2 regions of the Alteromonas sp. KC3 genome follow, and region 2 is predicted to be linked to the other one. Evidence: predicted binding sites of a transcription regulator. Region 2 holds the regulator's gene; the other holds the start of a gene.

Region 1 (9,203 bases), 310 kb from region 2:
TTCAATATTACCCAAAATTTTAGCACCTGCGCCAATGAGCACACCTTGGCGTATTTTTGGATGACGATCGCCCGACTCGTTACCTGTACCGCCCAGTGTCACACTTTGTAAAATAGACACATTGTCCTCAATAACTGCGGTTTCACCTACGACAATGCCGGTCGCATGGTCGAACATGACTCCACTGCCAATGCGTGCAGCAGGATGAATATCAACCCCAAAACTTGCTGAATTTCGGCTTTGAAGAAAGAGCGCTAATTGATGTCGACCATGCACCCATAAATAGTGAGCCATGCGGTGAACTTGAACTGCGTGAAAACCTTTAAAATGCAGCAGTGGAGTTAAGTAGTCATTCACTGCAGCATCGCGGTTTTTTACCGCAAGAATATCGGCTGTCGCCGCTTCACTGATGCCGGGTTCAAGTAGATAGGCTTCATCAAATACTTCTCTAATGGCCAGTGCAGGCATGACGTCATCAGCCATTTTATTCGACAAAATGAAGCTTAATGACGACTCAAAATTATGATGCGCTAACACACTGGCATGCACATAACTCGATAGCAACGGTTCACTATCGGCAACAACTTGCGCTTCTTGTTTAAGCGTCGACCAAAAGTCGATGGGCGTAGAAAGTGCTGTCATGAGCATGGTCCAATTTGGTTTGAGCGTTGAAAAGAGAGAAGCTGTTCGTACTTATATCGATTGAATGTATTCAACTTAGCAACAACCCTGTGGATTGTGCGAAGTAGTGTACCTAAGTTTACTGCGTTTCAGTACTCGTGTTGTACCCATCAAGCGCAGAATTCGATCAACTTATCGAACTGTTTCGTTATTAGTTATTACTAAAGATTGGGGCTCACGACAGAAAGCCAAGTCATGCGGTTCAACGGGTACAAAACTGGACTGTATAAATTCACAGGCAGCTGGCATAATACTTGTTTCTTAAAAATCGCTAAAATAGGTGTCACACTATGGATGTATCTCGACTGCTAGACGAGCTTAACGATAAACAACGTGAAGCGGTAGCAGCCCCATTATCGAATGCCCTTGTATTGGCTGGCGCGGGTAGTGGTAAAACGCGCGTACTGGTACATCGCATTGCATGGTTAATGGAAGTCGAAAACATCGCACCATTCTCAATTTTAGCCGTTACGTTTACTAATAAAGCAGCAAAAGAAATGCGCGGCCGCATTGAATCGCTGATGGGGCGCAGCCTCCACAATATGTGGATTGGTACTTTCCACGGTCTCGCTCATCGCTTGTTACGCGCTCACCATGCTGAGGCTAACCTACCCGAAAACTTTCAGATTATCGACTCAGACGATCAATACCGTCTTATTCGACGCATTCTTAAAGCCATGAATTTGGACGAAAAGCATTGGGCTCCGCGACAAATCCAGTGGTACATCAATGGCAATAAAGACGAAGGGCTACGCCCTCAGCACATAGAAACGCATGGCGATCATATTCAAAAAACCATGCGTGAAGTATACGCGGCCTATCAAGATGCCTGTGACCGTTCGGGTCTCGTCGATTTTGCTGAGTTATTGCTACGCGCACATGAACTGTGGGCGAAAAACCCAGAAGTATTGGCTCACTATCAACGCCGTTTTCGCGCGGTACTTGTTGACGAATTTCAAGATACCAACAATATCCAATACGCTTGGCTACGCATGCTTTGCAGCGGTGAAAATAACAACATCATGATTGTAGGTGATGACGACCAGTCTATATACGGTTGGCGCGGTGCTAACGTAGATAATATTCAGCACTTTCTTAAAGACTTTAATCAACCAACCACCATTCGTCTTGAACAAAACTACCGTTCTACAGGTAACATTCTTAAAGCTGCCAACACGGTTATTGACAACAACACCGGTCGTTTAGGCAAAGAGCTATGGACTGAAGATGCTCAGGGTGAGCTGATTTCTGTTTATGCCGGTTTTAACGAACTTGATGAAGCCCGTTTTATTGTGTCGAAAATTAAAGACTGGCTTAACCAAGGTAATGCCCTAAGTGATACCGCTATTTTGTATCGCAACAACGCACAGTCGCGCGTGCTAGAAGAAGCACTGCTGCACGAGGGATTAGCTTATCGTATATACGGGGGCTTGCGCTTCTTCGAACGCCAAGAAATCAAAGACGCACTGGGTTATATGCGTATGGTTAGCCACCCGCACGATGACGCAGCCTTTGAGCGTGTAGTTAATACACCCAGTCGCGGTATTGGAGAAAAAACCCTGTCTCAGGTGCGTGACACTGCCAGAGCCCACAACTGTTCGATGTGGCAGGCCTGTCAGCTACTTATCAACGAAGGCGGTTTCAAAGGTCGCGCGTTAAACGCAATACAAAGTTTTGTGCTGCTCATTACTGAATTAGAACAGGCCACGTTGGATGAGCCTTTGGATCAGCAAGCCGATAAGGCAATAAGGCAATCAGGTCTTTACGCCATGTATCAAGCGGAACGCGGAGAAAAAGCACAGGCTCGTCTAGAAAACTTAGAAGAACTGGTGAGCGCCTGTAAAACCTTTATTGTGCCTGAAGAGGCGGAGGAAATGACTCCGCTGGCAGCATTCCTCGCCCACGCATCTCTTGAAGCTGGAGAAACTCAGGCCGATACTGATCAAGACGCTGTGCAAATGATGACTATTCATACCGCGAAAGGTTTAGAGTTTCCGCTTGTGTTTATGGCGGGGGTTGAAGAAGGTATGTTCCCAAGCCAAATGACAAATGATGAACCCGGCAGAATGGAAGAAGAACGCCGCCTGTGCTATGTAGGTATGACGCGAGCTATGCAAAAGTTGTATATAACTTATGCAGAAAGTCGTAGATTATATGGTCAAGATAAGTATCATACGGCGTCACGATTTATTCGTGAAATGCCAGCCGACTGTGTTGAAGAAGTGCGATTAAAATCAACCATTTCTCGACCGGTTCACAATCGTTTTAGCCAAGCTACGTCACATGCAAGCTTTGAAGAAACGGGGTTCCAGTTGGGTGAACGTGTGGTACATCGCAAATTTGGCGAAGGCATTGTACTGAATTACGAAGGTAGCGGAGAACACGGTCGTGTTCAAGTGAACTTCGATGAGTTTGGCAGTAAATGGCTCGTCCTCGCCTACGCTAAGCTGGAGAAAGCGTAGAACTAAAAGTGTGGCAAGGTAGCCCAAACCATAGTTGAAATGTATGCAGCAAAACGTGCTGATCATCGAAAACGGTGAAAGCAACCTTGAATTAATTGCGAAACTTGTGCGTCGTGCGGGACTTACTCCTGTGGGCGCAACATCGCTAATTGAAGGGCGTGCACGCTTTAAACAAAATATGCCCGAATCGTTTCTGTGCGCTATTGTTGCCTACTCGTTGCCTGATGCCAAACAAGGGCAAGCTATCGATTTTGCTGCTAACGCGTTCATTCCTACCATTGCCACAACAGAAACACTCGACAGCGCTATTCGCGACAAAGTGTTAGAGCGCGATGTCGTCGACTATGTGCCAAAAGAAAACTCGCAAAACTACGACTACTTAAGCCGCCTTATTGGTCGGCTAGAAAAAAACAAATCCACCGGCGTTATTGTCGTGAGTACAAATCGCTTATTGCGTACCCGCACAGTGTCGCTATTGCAACGCCACAACTTTATGGCCTTTGAGTGCCTTACCGCCACAGACGCTATGCAGCGACTGGCAGAACACAATAACATTAAGCTTGTTATTACCGACAACACACTGCCTGATATGACAGGTACCCAGTTTGTTGCGAGTCTACGAAAAGCCTTTTCAAAAGAACAATTGGCCATCATGGGCATTGCTGGCGGTAAAGGCATGCTGATGTCAGCGCACTTTATCAAAAGTGGTGCGAATGACTTTTTACGCGTGCCTTATTGCCATGAAGAATTTCTCTGCCGTGTGATGCAAAACGTAGAGTACATTGAAAGTGTTGAAGAAATTCGTCGTGTAGCCAACACCGATTACCTTACAGGCTTACCAAATAGACGTCATTTTTTCTACATGGTGACGGTTCAGCATCAGTTGCTTTCACAGCATCACGCACTTGCGCTTATTGACCTAGACTTTTTTAAGTCAATCAACGACACACACGGGCACGACGCCGGCGATATTGTGTTAAAAGCGATGGCTGCTTTGATCGAGTTTTATTTTCCTGACGAAATCATTTCCCGCTTTGGTGGTGAAGAATTTTGTATTTATCTGCCAAACACGCCTCTTGATGAAGCCTGCGAGCGACTGGAAGCGTTTAGAAAAGTGGTTGAAGCAGAAGTCATCCAATTACCCAGCACCGACATTAAAGTCACGTGCAGTATTGGTGTTTGCGGTACTCAAACCCAGCGCATTGACAAATTACTCAGCCTTGCCGATAAGCAGCTTTATGCCGCTAAGAACAGTGGCCGAAACCGGGTAATGTGCGAAGAACCTGACGCCCCCCAACTCGAGCAGGCGTCATTGCTCTAGTTATTCTACGGCGAGCTTTTGTGCTTGTTTTTGTTTGCGGTAGTGCACTAAAGAATCGGCACTAAACAAAACAAGTGCACACCATACAAATCCGAATGTTACCAAACGCGCTTCTTCAAGAGGCTCCGAATAGAGGTAGACGGCAAGAATAAACATCAGCGTTGGACCGATATACTGAAAAAAGCCCAAAGTTGAATACATGATGCGTCTAGCGGCCGCGGTAAAACACAACAGTGGTGCCGTAGTTACAATGCCGGCGGCTAAAATATACAAGTTCAAGCTGGTGTCGTTGACAAACAAGTTGCTGTACTCAGAGCCATAGAAACACCAATAAAAAAGCGCTAATGGCGATAACATTAGGGTTTCTATAAACAAGCCAGGTAAGGAGTCCACCGCCACTTGTTTACGCAATAAGCCATAAACACTGAAACTACCTGCTAATACCAGCGCAATCCAGGGAACCTGCCCATAGGAAAATACCAGAATTGCTACGCCAATAACGGCAAGCCCTACTGCCACACGCTGCAGGTTTCTAAGCCTTTCGCCCAAAAACAATCGACCTAAAAACACGTTTATTAAGGGGTTGATGTAGTAGCCCAAGCTGGCATCTAAAATATGGTCATTGTTAATAGCCCATATGAACAACAGCCAATTCGCCCCCAATAAGAGGCCTGCGACGAACAGTATTTGCATAACGCGTTTGTTTTTAAACGCCGCCAGTACTTTTGGCCATTGCTTAAGTGCCGCGATAAGCCCGACAAGTAGAACAACCGACCAAATGACACGATGCATCAAGATTTCAGCTGCGGGTAGTACCATAAGTTGCTTGAAATAAACGGGCGCAACACCCCACATGCTATAGGCTGCAATTGCGCAAATGACGCCGACCTGTGCGGCATTGGTTGGCTTAGACAAAGAAGTCTCCGACATTCAAAAAGGGCGAGAGGCGCGTATTGTTTATCAGCCTATTCTAATACACAACCTCTTTTGATTTCCTATCAGGCAAAACGGTGTGGAAACGCGACGTAAGGCGTACCTTTGTGCGATACGCTTTACGTTGATGCTCACCCTAGAGAAAGACGGGTTATAAAAGGAAAAGTGTTCCGAGCCCTAAGAAAGCAACAAAACCGACAATGTCAGTCACGGTAGTGAGAATAACCGAGCCCGATAATGCCGGGTCAATTTTCAGTTTATCGAGGATAACGGGCACAAAAACACCAGCCAGCGCCGCAGCCACAATGTTAAAGAGAATGGCTAAACAGATGACCACACCTAACATCACATCGGTAAACCAAAAATACGCCACAATGCCGATGACGAGCGCCCAAATAACACCGTTAACGCCACCGACCTTAAGCTCTTTCACCATAAGAGCGCGTAAGTTAGCTGGCGTGACCTGCCCTAAAGCAAGCCCTCGCACTATCAAAGTAAGCGTTTGACTACCAGCAATGCCGCCCATACTCGCAACCACGGGCATTAATACTGCCAATGCCACTACTTGCTGCAATGTGCCTTCAAACAATCCTATAAACCACGACGCCAAGAAAGCGGTAAGTAAGTTTATTCCGAGCCATAATGCTCTATTGCGCGCGCTTTTCGCCACAGGCGAGAATAAATCTTCGTCTTCATCCATACCTGCCGATGCCATCACTTGGCGCTCGTAAAACTCATTAACCAACTCACTGGCAGAGGTAACATCTAGACGCCCTAGCAGCTTGTTGTTCTCATCCACGACTGGCAGCGAAGCCAATCCAGAACGCTGGACTAATAACGAGGCATTCATAGTGTCATCAGCCCCCTGAATGGTCGTTACGGTTTCTTCTGATAAATCGAACAACGACACGTGATCTTGGGCGGTAAACAAGTGACTGATTTTCACTAGCGCTGAAAATTGACCGGAGCGGTTTACCAAAAAAATACTGTCACAATGCTGAGGAATATCGCAACGTAATAGTCGTAGCCCTTCACGTACCTTGGCATTAGAAGGCAATACTAATTGCTCGTGGTTAACCCAGTGTCCAATTTGATTATCGGGGAACTGCGTGGCTTCTCTAAAATATTTTCGCTCTTTCGAGTCGAGTGACTCATACGCCATATCCACTAAACGCTTTGGTAGCGAGTCTAGCAGTTCGAGTAAGTCTTCAGCGTCAATATCTGCAAAAATAGAGGCCCACTCATTGTGTGGCGTGTTATCGATAAGAATTTCACGTGGGTCGCTACGCATTTCGACTAACACATCGAGTTTACGGTCGCGGGGGATCCCCTCCCACACTGCCAAACGTTTTTCGACAGGAAGTGATTCAAGCAAAGTGGCAATATACACATCATCTTGGCCACTTAGGGTGGCCAACAACGTTGCGGGGTCGTCACCCATGCTGTCGGTAACGATTTCTTCGATTAAATCTGGTAATGGCTCTGCCATGCTACACCTCCTGTTAAAGCACTTTTATGTCGCACTCTTTCGAGACGAAAGCGCCTGCGCACTTCTCTTGTGGGCCAGTTGCCATAGATGGGGCGTAAGACAGCGAAATACGTTGTGATCGCGAAGTAATATTAACCTAACATGTAAGTACCGGTGCCAAACGCGATGTGATCACCTTTTTCGTTGTGAAGCTCCATTCTGCACACGACCAACTTGCTCCCTTTTCGAATAATAGATGCGGTTGCGATAAATTGCTCGCCCCTTCCGGGTCTTAGATAGTCAACGCGCATATCTACCGTTCCCATAGTGGGCAAACGGACGTGCAGTTCACTGAGAGCATCTTCCTCGGTTTGCTTGATGGTTTCGATAATGGCTACCAGACCACCAATGGTATCGAGCATAGTTGCGGTGACACCGCCATGCAGAATTTTTTGCATTGGATTACCCGTGAGGGATGATTGCCACTCAAGCTGCAATTGCACCTGTGTATCGGCGCCTTGCCCTTGCGTAATAAACTTCAATCCTAGCAACTGGTTAAACGGCATAGTATCACGAAAGAGCGCAATTACATGCGTTATCATTGCACTGTGCGTGAGTTTATTCGGTGTAGCAGAGACATCTGTGTTCATATCATGTTCCATTAAATACAGGCAGTTACATCACACTACTACTATTTCTGTCTCGCGATAAAATTCTTCGCACCAATATACGCTTATTACTTTCATTAATTGGATTAGTTGAATGCGCACTCGCCCAGCTCGCACGCTCATTATTTGTTCGCTTTAACGATACATCAGGCAACGAAAACCCAACGCGCTTGCAGTGTGACGAATTTACGCTGAATTTTAGTCTAGTTTTTGCAATTGCCCCGTGAAGCGCGCGACAAAAACGCGTAAAATCCCGCAGCATGACAACTGCAATAGCTAACTCAACACCTGCTAGCCCAATAATCAGTTCACCAACACCAGAACGCGTTTTAAAAGATGTATTTGGTTACGATGAATTTCGCGATGGGCAAGGCGAAGTAATACACCATGTTTGTAATGGTGGAGATGCCTTGGTGTTGCTGCCCACAGGTGGCGGCAAGTCACTTTGCTACCAAATTCCAGCATTAGTGAGAGAAGGTACAGCCATCGTCGTGTCTCCGCTTATCTCGCTAATGCAAGATCAGGTTGAACAACTCAATGCCCTCGGTGTTCGCGCAGCCTACTTAAATTCGACATTAGAAGCCGATGAGCAAGCGCGAATTAATGACGATTTACAAGCCGGAAGACTCGACTTGTTGTATGTGTCACCTGAACGCCTAATGCAGTACTATTTTCAACAGTCGCTAAACCATGCCGATATTGCATTGTTTGCCATAGACGAAGCACATTGTGTGTCTCATTGGGGTCACGATTTTCGACAAGATTACCGCGCCCTTGGGCAAATTAAGTCTCGCTTTCCCACTATTCCCGTTATTGGGTTAACCGCAACAGCAGACTCTGCCACACAGGTCGACATACTGACTCAACTTAACCTTAACGAACCCTTGGTATACAAAGGCAGTTTCGACCGCCCCAATATTCGCTATCGCGTAATGAGCAAGTACAAAGCGTTCGACCAGGTAGTTGCCTACGTCAAGCAGCAAGAAGGCAGTGGTATCATTTATTGTAATAGCCGCGCCAAAGTCGATGACTTACACGCTAAATTATTTCGCCAAGGTTTTCGCTGTGCAGCCTACCACGCCGGAATGGACAACGACGAAAGAGAGTTAGTACAGCGTCAGTTTCTTAACGACAAAATTGACATCGTTGTGGCAACTGTTGCCTTTGGTATGGGCATCAACAAATCTAATGTGCGCTATGTTGTTCATCATGACGTACCTCGCAGTGTAGAAAGCTATTATCAAGAAACCGGACGTGCTGGGCGTGACGGGCTCGAATCAGAAGCCCTATTATTGTTTGATGAAAAAGACGCAGCGCGTGTGAAGCAATGGATTGAGCAAGGTGAAATTGCCGAGCGCAATCAAATTGAACTGCAAAAATTTGCAGCCATGGAAGCCTTTTCAGAAGCGCAGACCTGTCGTAGGCAGGTTTTACTTAACTACTTTTCACAATTTAGTGACAGCGCTTGTGGCAACTGCGATATCTGCTTGGACCCACCAAAGATGGTTGACGGCCTAGTCATTGCGCAAAAAGTACTGTCTTGTGTACTTCGTCTATCTCAGCAGGCTTCAAGCCAGTACGTTATTGATGTGCTCAGAGGAAAACAACTACGCCGACTGCAAGAGGCGGGGCACCACCAGCTGTCTACATACGGAATTGGCAAAGATAAG
Region 2 (9,203 bases):
TGGCTGGCTTTGATATTGCGCCAGATAGCCGTGATGACTTTAATCAACATGTCGCAGAGCTTGGCTACAAAGTAGAAGAAGTGACCGACAATCCGGCTTACCGCTTCTTCTTGTCCCAGCCACACTAGTTAGTCTGACTGGCCTTGTTATGTTGGCAAGGCTTTTCGAGGTGCAGCGTTTTGCTTTGCATCGCTTCATGTTAAGCACTGGCTTACTGTGGAGCGATGTAAAGCAGCAATAAAAAAGCCCAAACGCGCAAGGTTTTTCCAAGGCGGTTTGGGCTTTATTGTTAGAGCAAGGTTTATTGCGTGCTTAGTTGTCTGTGCTTAAGGCTACATTTTCGAGGTGCTGCATCATCTCTGGCCAGATTAGTGCCATGACATCTTCTCGCAACGCTTCACATTCCTCTGAATACTTCAAGCTGCCGTCCTTTTCAGAGTCTAACCAGTGGTTGTCTTTAAGCGCACTGATAAAACTTGATAGGACGTTTTTGTCGTAGAACTCAGGCGAACTCAGTCCGTACAGTGTCGATAAGCGCTCTGCCACTTTCTTACTTTCACGCTCAAGGGCGCTGCGGCTGATCACTTTCTCTTTGTCTAAGATGGTGAGTACTACCGCATAGCGCTGCAACGTTTCTTGCATACAACGGCTTAACAGCCATGCTGAATGGAATTGCTTACAATGCGCATCAGGTGGCAGCAAATCTTCACCTTTTTGACGAAGTAATCCGTTGTCTAACAGCGCAGTAATCAGTGCATCGGTATGCGCTAACGCTTCGTCTTGCGATAAATGTAAGAACAACTCTTTTTGTAACAATGGATACAGCGCCGCGATCAGCTGTAAAATAGCATTGCGGCTGGTTCCTTTTTTCGCGAACACCGATGCCATAATCAGTCCGGGTAACGCAAAGAGATGTAAAATGTTATTGCGATAGTAAGTCAAGTAAACCGCAGACTTAGGCTGCGGGCTTATCAGGCGACCATAGTCGTCTTCTTTTACGTCGAATTTGCCTAATTTTAATGTATCGCGCAGCAACTCGTCTGCTGTAGAGTCAGGAATAGTGGCGTCGTCGCTAAATGGCACTGCTTTGAATAATTCAATAAAGTCGCCTAGCGCTTGTTTTAGCTCAGTTTCACTCATGGTTTGTGTCTTTGATGACAACAAACAAAGCGATGTTAACGCCATTCCGTTTAACGCGGCGGCGCGGTTGATACGTGTCATAACATTGTTCGCCAGCTCATTTACGGCGGGTGTTAACCATGCCGGTTTCTTCTCTGGCTCAGCGTCACGACAATCACGCCAGTTAGGCACATGATTTTCTAAAAACTGGTTAAGCTGAATAGGCTCGCCAAAATTCACATAGCCATGACCATAGTTTTTCAGCTTCTTAATGGCAGAGAATACCTGCAAGTTAGACTCTTTTTTCTTCTTAGAGCCCTTCAACTCGTTGAGGTAGCTTTTTACTTCCATTACGTTTTCATAACCAATGTACACAGGCACGATACTTACAGGGCGATTAACGCCTTTTAGCATTGCCTGAATTGTCATGGCCAACATACCCGTTTTCGGAGGAATAAGTCTTCCGGTGCGGCTTCTACCACCCTCTGGGTAATATTTCACTGAGTAGCCTTTGTTAAATAACAACTCAAGGTATTCTCTAAATACGGCCGTATAAAGCTTGTTACCAGCAAAACTGCGACGCAAGAAAAACGCGCCACCACGCCTAAACATTTTGCCAACAGGCCAAAAGTTGAGGTTTATGCCAGCGGCAATATGAGGAGTAACCATGCCTTCGTGATAAATCACGTAGGTCAGCAATAAGTAGTCCATATGACTGCGGTGGCACGGAACATAAATAATTTCGTGGCCATTGGCGGCGAGTTCACGAATCCTATCGGCATGACCTACGCTTATTCCGTTGTAGATCTTATTCCAAATACGTGTAAGTAGGCGATCGCCAAACCTTATTAAACCTTCCCGATAGTCTGCGGCAATTTCGGTTATGTAAGATTGCGCAGTCTCTTTGGCTTTCTCGTGGGTAACTTTCTTGCTGCGAGACTCTTCGGCAATGGCGCGTCGCACCGCATCAGAGCCCAATACACTATTATTGAGTTCTTGGCGTTCAAGTAATGTTGGGCCTGTCATACTTTGACGCTTTCGCTGGAAGTGAGTACTTGCTACGCGAACCAGTTTATGGGCAATGCTCTGATCGCTACCATGCTGGTTTGACATCGCGCGAGCCGATACGGCTTTTGAATAGTTAATAAAATTGTCGCGACCCAAAAACAGTACGATAAATAATTTACGTAACCAACTAGGTGCTGCTCTATCGGCAATTAAGTCGCTAAGCCCTGGGTTGCCTTTGCCTGGCGCTCTTCCCCAAGTTACAAATACTGGCACCACCTGCAAATCTAGGTTTTCATGATCGCGGTGCAGGTGGAATAATTCAGTGAAGACTTCTTCAATGTCAGTTTCTTTTGCTGAAGAGCGAAAGATAGGCTGAGTTTTACGTAAAAATAATGTGGACGAATACTCTCGCCCTGCAAGTGCCAACGTCTCTGTTGGGCTTGGCAAACCCAGTGCTTCAGTCGACATTCTAAGTGCCAACTGGTCGGTCACTGAGTTAGTGGGAAGTAGATAGACAATTGGCTTGTTCTTATCTATTCCTAATTCGGTTTCAACGTTTACTGGAATACTATGCGCTTTAACCAGTAACTTAACAGGATAATGAAACACCGACAAAAGGGCTTTTCGCATCCACGACATGAAGTATGTAATCCTATGAAATAAAAACGGGGAAAGTGTAACACATTTGGCGATTTATCTCGCGGTATGCCAATACTATCGTTTTTCTTGCTTTACTGACTCCTTACCGCGAAGTAAGTTCAAAAGTGTTGAGGGCTTGCTCGCCGGCTGACTAAAGCATTGCCAGATAAACAAAGATAAGTTATAAGAACGTAATATTTTATTGTAGTTAACACAAAGTAGGCGTGTTGTGAGCTGTTGGCTAATGAATAGCCTCCATGTCTACTAAATCAGGGACGATGTATGAACACTTCGCGCTTGGGTTTTGCTGGCCTTTTTTCAATTGTAGCTCTAACTGCATGTGGTGGAGGTGGCTCTAGCTCATCGCCTAACCCAACACCTGCACCACCTCCAGAGCCTACTTCATTAGAGATTTTATCAAATCCATTAGACTATTCTATTGCGCAACTAGACACTGCTGCAAAGAGCTACGCTAATAGTAGTTACACGGGAAAATCAAACGTTGCCACGGCAGATATTGACGCTGTTCAAAATGTGTATATCGCGCTTTTTGGTGAAGATCTCGCTAGCTCACCTTATCTTGACGTATTTGAGGTTTACGACTTTGCCGATGATAATGGAAATATTGATGGCGTCACTCAATGTTCAGATAGCGGCTCTATTACTTATTCTGGAAAACTCGATCTGGACGACGGGACCGGGACAATAGTCATCGATTATGATCAATGTATTCATTATTATCTAAATAAGTATCATGATGGTCAGATTTCTGTAGCTATTACTCAACTAGACGACAATAATTTTGAGGCAACATCTTACTTCACCAGTCTTTCGGTAGGGCAAGGTAGCCAGCGCGCAACACTAAAGGGGCTAATTAAATTCGCGTTAAATTATCATGAATTTAACGGGAACTATAGTGAGACATACACGCAGTATCTGACCGCTACATTTAGCGGCGAAACTTATAAAATAATTGGAACAGCATACGACGGCATAAAGGATGACCGTTATACCACTGAATATGACGGTACAATGCATATCGGCTCAAAAGGTAAGCTTGATTTTTCTTACATCTCAGAGGAAGGCGGGCTGCCTTATGCTTATCAAGGTTCCCTTGTTGTTAAAGGCGATAAAACGGCTGGCATTGATATTATGCAAGGCGCGGTTCGCTACGGTGAAGATACTGATGGAGATGACACATATGATGTTGGCGTGTTCTTCAGCAATATCGAAACCTTCGCAAGCAGCAATACCGCTAATATTGTTCTATCAGACATCGAAACTATTTCTGCGCCGCCCGTTGTAAGTGAACCCTATTATTATGCCTATGAACCCGTTTATACTTCTGACGATATAATCGTCGAGCAAGGATATTATTACGATCCCGATACGCCAGACTCTGATCTATCGATATCCTATCGTTGGTATATCAATAATAATGTAGTAGATGGCGTCAACGGTACTACCCTACCCGCATACAATGCTGTGTTCGGCGATGAATTGAAAGTAACCATGGTGGTGTCTGACGGTAGTAATATTGTCGAATCACAGCCGGTATTCATTACCATCAGCGATTCTCCAATGACACTTACCGTCTCTAATATGCCAGACTCTGTAGTGGCAGGTGGTTACGTTGAGTTCACTGTGAGTATGACTGACCCAGACCGAATTAGCGGTGATGCTGCAGGTCAGCTTGTCTCTGCGCCCACTGGAGTAACCCTTAGTGACGAAGGTTTACTTACTTGGCAGGTGCCAGAAGAGCAATTGTTTAATGAACAAACTTATGTTTTTAGTTTTGCTAGTTTAGATGGTGTGGAGAGCCTTCAAACCGTAGAGATAACTTCATATGCAGATAAGGCCCCAGCGTTTGCACGCACTACCTCAATAACGCCGGTTTTCAATCAAGGTTTCGCACTTGCCTCAGTCGATGGTGTGAATGAGCTCATAACGGTTAGTCACCGCAACGTGGGAGCTTTCTCATTAAAAGGTAATACGCTAGAAAATACCTATGTATACCCTTACAAGCTTCCAACAAGGGGGGAAATTAAAGGCGTTTATACACAAGACGTAGACGGCGACGGCAATGACGAAATATATATTCTCACTGAACAAGGCCTGTCGGTTATAAAAGATCGCAACAATAATGCAGAAGCTGTGTTTGTAATAGAGGGTAACATTGGCTCTGGATGGCTCTTCGATATTGATAGCGACGGTGTTGGTGAAATCGCATACCTACACGGTAATCGCTCATACGATATGACCTCTATCTCTATTCACGATGTAACAACAGGAGAGAAGTTACAGCAGTATGATATAGACGGTGTATCCACCCTATCTTTTGGTAATGTAGACGACGATGCGTCTATCGAGATGGTGACTAACAACGGATACGTATTTGACATTGAAAGCGGCGCTAATCAATGGCTACTTGGCAGTGGATTCGGCGACGCATACGTAGTTGTTGGTGACATGAATAATGATGGCATCGATGAAATCATCGGTGCCGACTATTACGAAAATATCTCGATCTATTCTGCCGTTTCGAAAAGTAGTTTGGCAACAGCGACGCATAACGATATCTGCGATATGTCTTATACCAAAGATGACGCGACTAATGAGGGAATGGTCGTTATTTCTGAGTGCCAATGGGGAGAGATCAAAGCACTCACACTAGAAGGGAGTCAAATATCAGAACAATGGAGCATTAATCACAATACATATAGCGGCATATCACTTCTAATTGGCGATCTGAGTAACGATAACAGTGATGAAATTATCTGGGTCGGAGACTATCAAATCTTAGTTGCACAGCAAGAGGCTAGTGGCGATTACGTGTTGTCAGATATTAAAACTGAGGCACATTCATCCCATTATTTTGCTGCTGGTTGGGCACCATTTGGTGATAACGATGAAAGAGCTGTTTTTGTAAGTAATACAAATAATTACGACACGTCCATCCAAATTCTGTCAGTAGATAAAGAAGATAACATCACAGTAAGTGAAGAGCTCGGCGACGACGCTTACGATTATAGCCGACCAGTTGTGACTGATTATAACAACGATGGTGTGGGTGAATTATTAACCGGCGCTTTAGATTACAACTCATCATTCAACGTAATTCAGCTGTCAGATAATTCAACTCAGTGGACACTAAGCCAAAATCATAACAGTCAAATCTCGCTGATTGAAGCCGTTGATGTCAATGAAGATGGCTTTATTGATGCTGTTGTAATTGAAAATGACCGGCTAAAAGCTTACGACATCGAGAACCAGATACTCGTTGATTCGATCATCAGTGACTTCTCTATTGTTGCTGTTGCGGAATTAACGAATAACGGCGAGCAGTTCTTCGCTGTGAGTGGCTATGAGTCACTGAAGCTATACAAGATGCAAGAGGGTGAGTTCATTGGTTTGAATGAACTTCAAACTGTTTGTAGTCAATTGCTTCGTATCAATTCTGATAGCGATGATGCCTTTGAGTTTGCATGTCTAGACACAACTCATAATGTGATAAATATCTACGATGTGACAAACGACGCATTGGTGCTTAAAGATACCATTTCGCTGACTTTTTACCCGCAAAATATTGCGGTAATCCCTACGACTTCATCTAATCAATCGATACTCGGCATTTATCCGACTAACGAATATGATTCTTCATACGGGTACTATGACAATATTAATTATCAAGTTGCTGAGCTTGATAGCAAAGGGAACGTTATTTGGCGTAGTCCCTCAATAAGTATTGATAATGTAGATGGTTTGCGTATTCGAAAAAATAATGCCAACAAAGTAGAGCTGCAAATAGGTAACCCAAACATGGCTCTTCTGGTGAAATAAAGGCAATACACTTGTCGCAGAATAATGCTTTTGGCAAAAGACGCGGCAAGTGCTTGTTATTTAAATTTAGGTGTATATACTTACAGGAACTGTATGAACAGACAGGTCTTTTATGCGCCCACTCACAGCTCGACAAACCGAAGTTTTAGAACTTATTAAAACGACCATGCAAGAAACGGGAATGCCACCTACGCGTGCAGAGATTGCACGACAGCTTGGTTTCCGTTCTGCTAATGCGGCAGAAGAACATTTGAAGGCCTTAGCGCGTAAAGGTGTTATTGAAATTTTGCCAGGTACTTCTCGTGGCATTAAATTGAATATTCCACTGGAAGACGAAACACCAGAGGAAGAAGGGCTACCGCTTATTGGGCGCGTAGCAGCGGGCGAACCTATTTTAGCGCAAGAGCATGTTGAGTCGCATTACAAGGTCGATCCTGCGCTATTTCAACCTCAGGCAGACTTTCTGCTACGTGTAAACGGTATGAGTATGAAAGACATTGGTATTCTTGATGGCGACTTATTGGCTGTACATCGCACTACTGATGTACATAACGGTCAAGTTGTTGTTGCCCGGGTGGATGAAGACGTCACGGTTAAGCGTTTAGAAAAACGCGGGCGAGAAGTATTACTGCACGCCGAGAACGATGAATTTGCACCTATAAAAGTTGATTTGGCTTCACAACCTTTTGCTATTGAAGGTATAGCGGTGGGTGTTATCCGAAACGCTGACTGGATGTAAGGTTTCGGCAGGTTAACGTAAAAGCGGCCTTGTAGCCGCTTTTTTTGTACCTTAACTTTCACTTTTGTAGGCTGTTCTATGTGTGAAGGTTGTTTTTTGAACAGTCTGTCAAAAAAGTTTAATTTTTTTGTAATCACACCAGAACGCCAATTTTTTCGCGCCGCAAGCGCTTTTTAATCCTGTTACTTTTGACAAAACTACGTTTGAAAATATCTAAATTTGCATTCTTATGTATTGATTTTTAAAGACTTATGTTGATTTCCTTATCGCCTCATGTGTTCCAAATGAGCGTTTAAAAGCTTCACGACGTACTCTTACGCCACACTGCTTCACTGCACTAACAAGGTGCAGCTAGTTAGCATGAAATGATTAAAATTTAACCGTCTCGTTAAATTTTTAGCAGAAAAGACTAGACGGCACGTCATTATTGCGCAATTCTTATACAGAGATTAACAAAATAATAACAATGGCTCTAAATTTGTTTTACAAATTGTAGTTGTGGGTCAATCGTTCGCAAACCACTTGGTAGGGACAGCGCGCACTAACATTTAGCGTTAATGGTTCTACCATTACGGAGGTGCTGAGTGAAACAACTAATGACCGTCATGGCAAAAGGGTTTGCTAGTATACCCCTTTTGCTTTTTTCTCATTTCCTTTTTGCGCAGGAGGCTGCAGAAGAAGTTTCTTCTCTTAACCTCAGGCGCGGAGCAACTGACATTAGCGGGCAGGTGTATGACCTGCACATGTTAATGTTTTTCATTTGCGTCGGTATTGCAGTAGTCGTGTTTGGCGTAATGTTCGCCTCTATGTATCTGCACAGAAAGTCACGAGGCGCTAAGCCCGCGAATTTCCACGAAAACGTAAAAGTAGAAATCGCGTGGACTGTAATTCCGTTCCTTATCCTCATTTTTATGGCGGTTCCCGCTGCCAACACGCTAATTGCAATGGAAGACGTCTCAGAACCGGATATGACGGTATTGGTGACGGGTTCTCAATGGAAGTGGCACTACAAATACATGGATAGTGATGTAGAGTTTTACTCGTTGCTGGCTACGCAGCGCGAGCAAATTGAAAACAAGTTTGAAAAAACGGAAAACTATCTTCTTGAAGTTGACCGTCCGCTTGTCATTCCCACAGGTCAAAAAGTTCGTTTTCTGATCACATCTGACGACGTTATTCATTCTTGGTGGGTTCCCGATTTCGCAGTTAAGAAGGATGCAAATCCCGGCTTTATAAACGAAGCATGGGCCAAGGTTAACGAACCCGGGGTATATCGCGGTCAGTGCGCTGAACTTTGCGGCAAAGATCATGGTTACATGCCTGTTGTGGTTATTGCGAAAGAGCCTGCTGAATATGCTGCTTGGATGAGTGAGCAGGAAGACATTATTCGTAAAGCTAAAGAAGAAGAGCAACGCCTTCTGTCGATGAATATGTCGATGGACGAACTGATGAAAGAAGGTGAGCGAGTCTATAAAGCCACGTGTGCAGCTTGCCATATGCCAAATGGAGAAGGTCTGCCGGGCGTATTCCCTGCTCTTAAAGGCAGCAAAATGGCGCTAGAAGATCAGGAAGGGCATATCGATATTGTGCTTCATGGTAAATCAGGTACCGCCATGCAAGCGTTCGGCAAAATGTTAAGCCTCAAAGAAATTGCTGCAGTGGTGACTTATGAACGTAACGCGTGGGGTAACAACACGGGTGACATGGTACAGGCGAAAGACGTTAACGCCGTGGCAACGGGTAACTAGGAGCGAGTTATGAGCAAAGCAACTGAAGTCATTTCGCCAGATTCAACTGTGCATCACGACGATCACCACGACCATATACCGAAAGGTATTACTCGATGGTTGTTTACCAC

Evidence for each region. Region 2 encodes LexA, which represses DNA repair genes until DNA is damaged. Its sites were predicted from a motif close to TACTGTATNNNNATACAGTA; they were not measured.
Region 1: uvrD (DNA helicase II) is a predicted target of LexA. The motif match lies at 902-921, and genes of this name have one in related genera.

What each region holds. Positions count from the first base shown of each region.
Region 1 covers NZ_AP024235.1:189,012-198,214, reverse strand. The annotation lists gene cysE (serine O-acetyltransferase) at 1-642, opposite strand, end outside; gene uvrD (DNA helicase II) at 972-3,143, shown strand; gene JN178_RS00860 (GGDEF domain-containing response regulator) at 3,187-4,464, shown strand; gene rarD (EamA family transporter RarD) at 4,465-5,379, opposite strand; gene JN178_RS00850 (magnesium transporter) at 5,549-6,886, opposite strand; gene JN178_RS00845 (thioesterase family protein) at 7,018-7,515, opposite strand; gene recQ (DNA helicase RecQ) at 7,794-9,203, shown strand, end outside.
Region 2 covers NZ_AP024235.1:4,445,338-4,454,540, reverse strand. The annotation lists gene ilvA (threonine ammonia-lyase, biosynthetic) at 1-128, shown strand, start outside; gene plsB (glycerol-3-phosphate 1-O-acyltransferase PlsB) at 313-2,766, opposite strand; gene JN178_RS19645 (hypothetical protein) at 3,049-6,606, shown strand; gene lexA (transcriptional repressor LexA) at 6,719-7,345, shown strand; gene coxB (cytochrome c oxidase subunit II) at 7,930-9,093, shown strand; gene ctaD (cytochrome c oxidase subunit I) at 9,103-9,203, shown strand, end outside.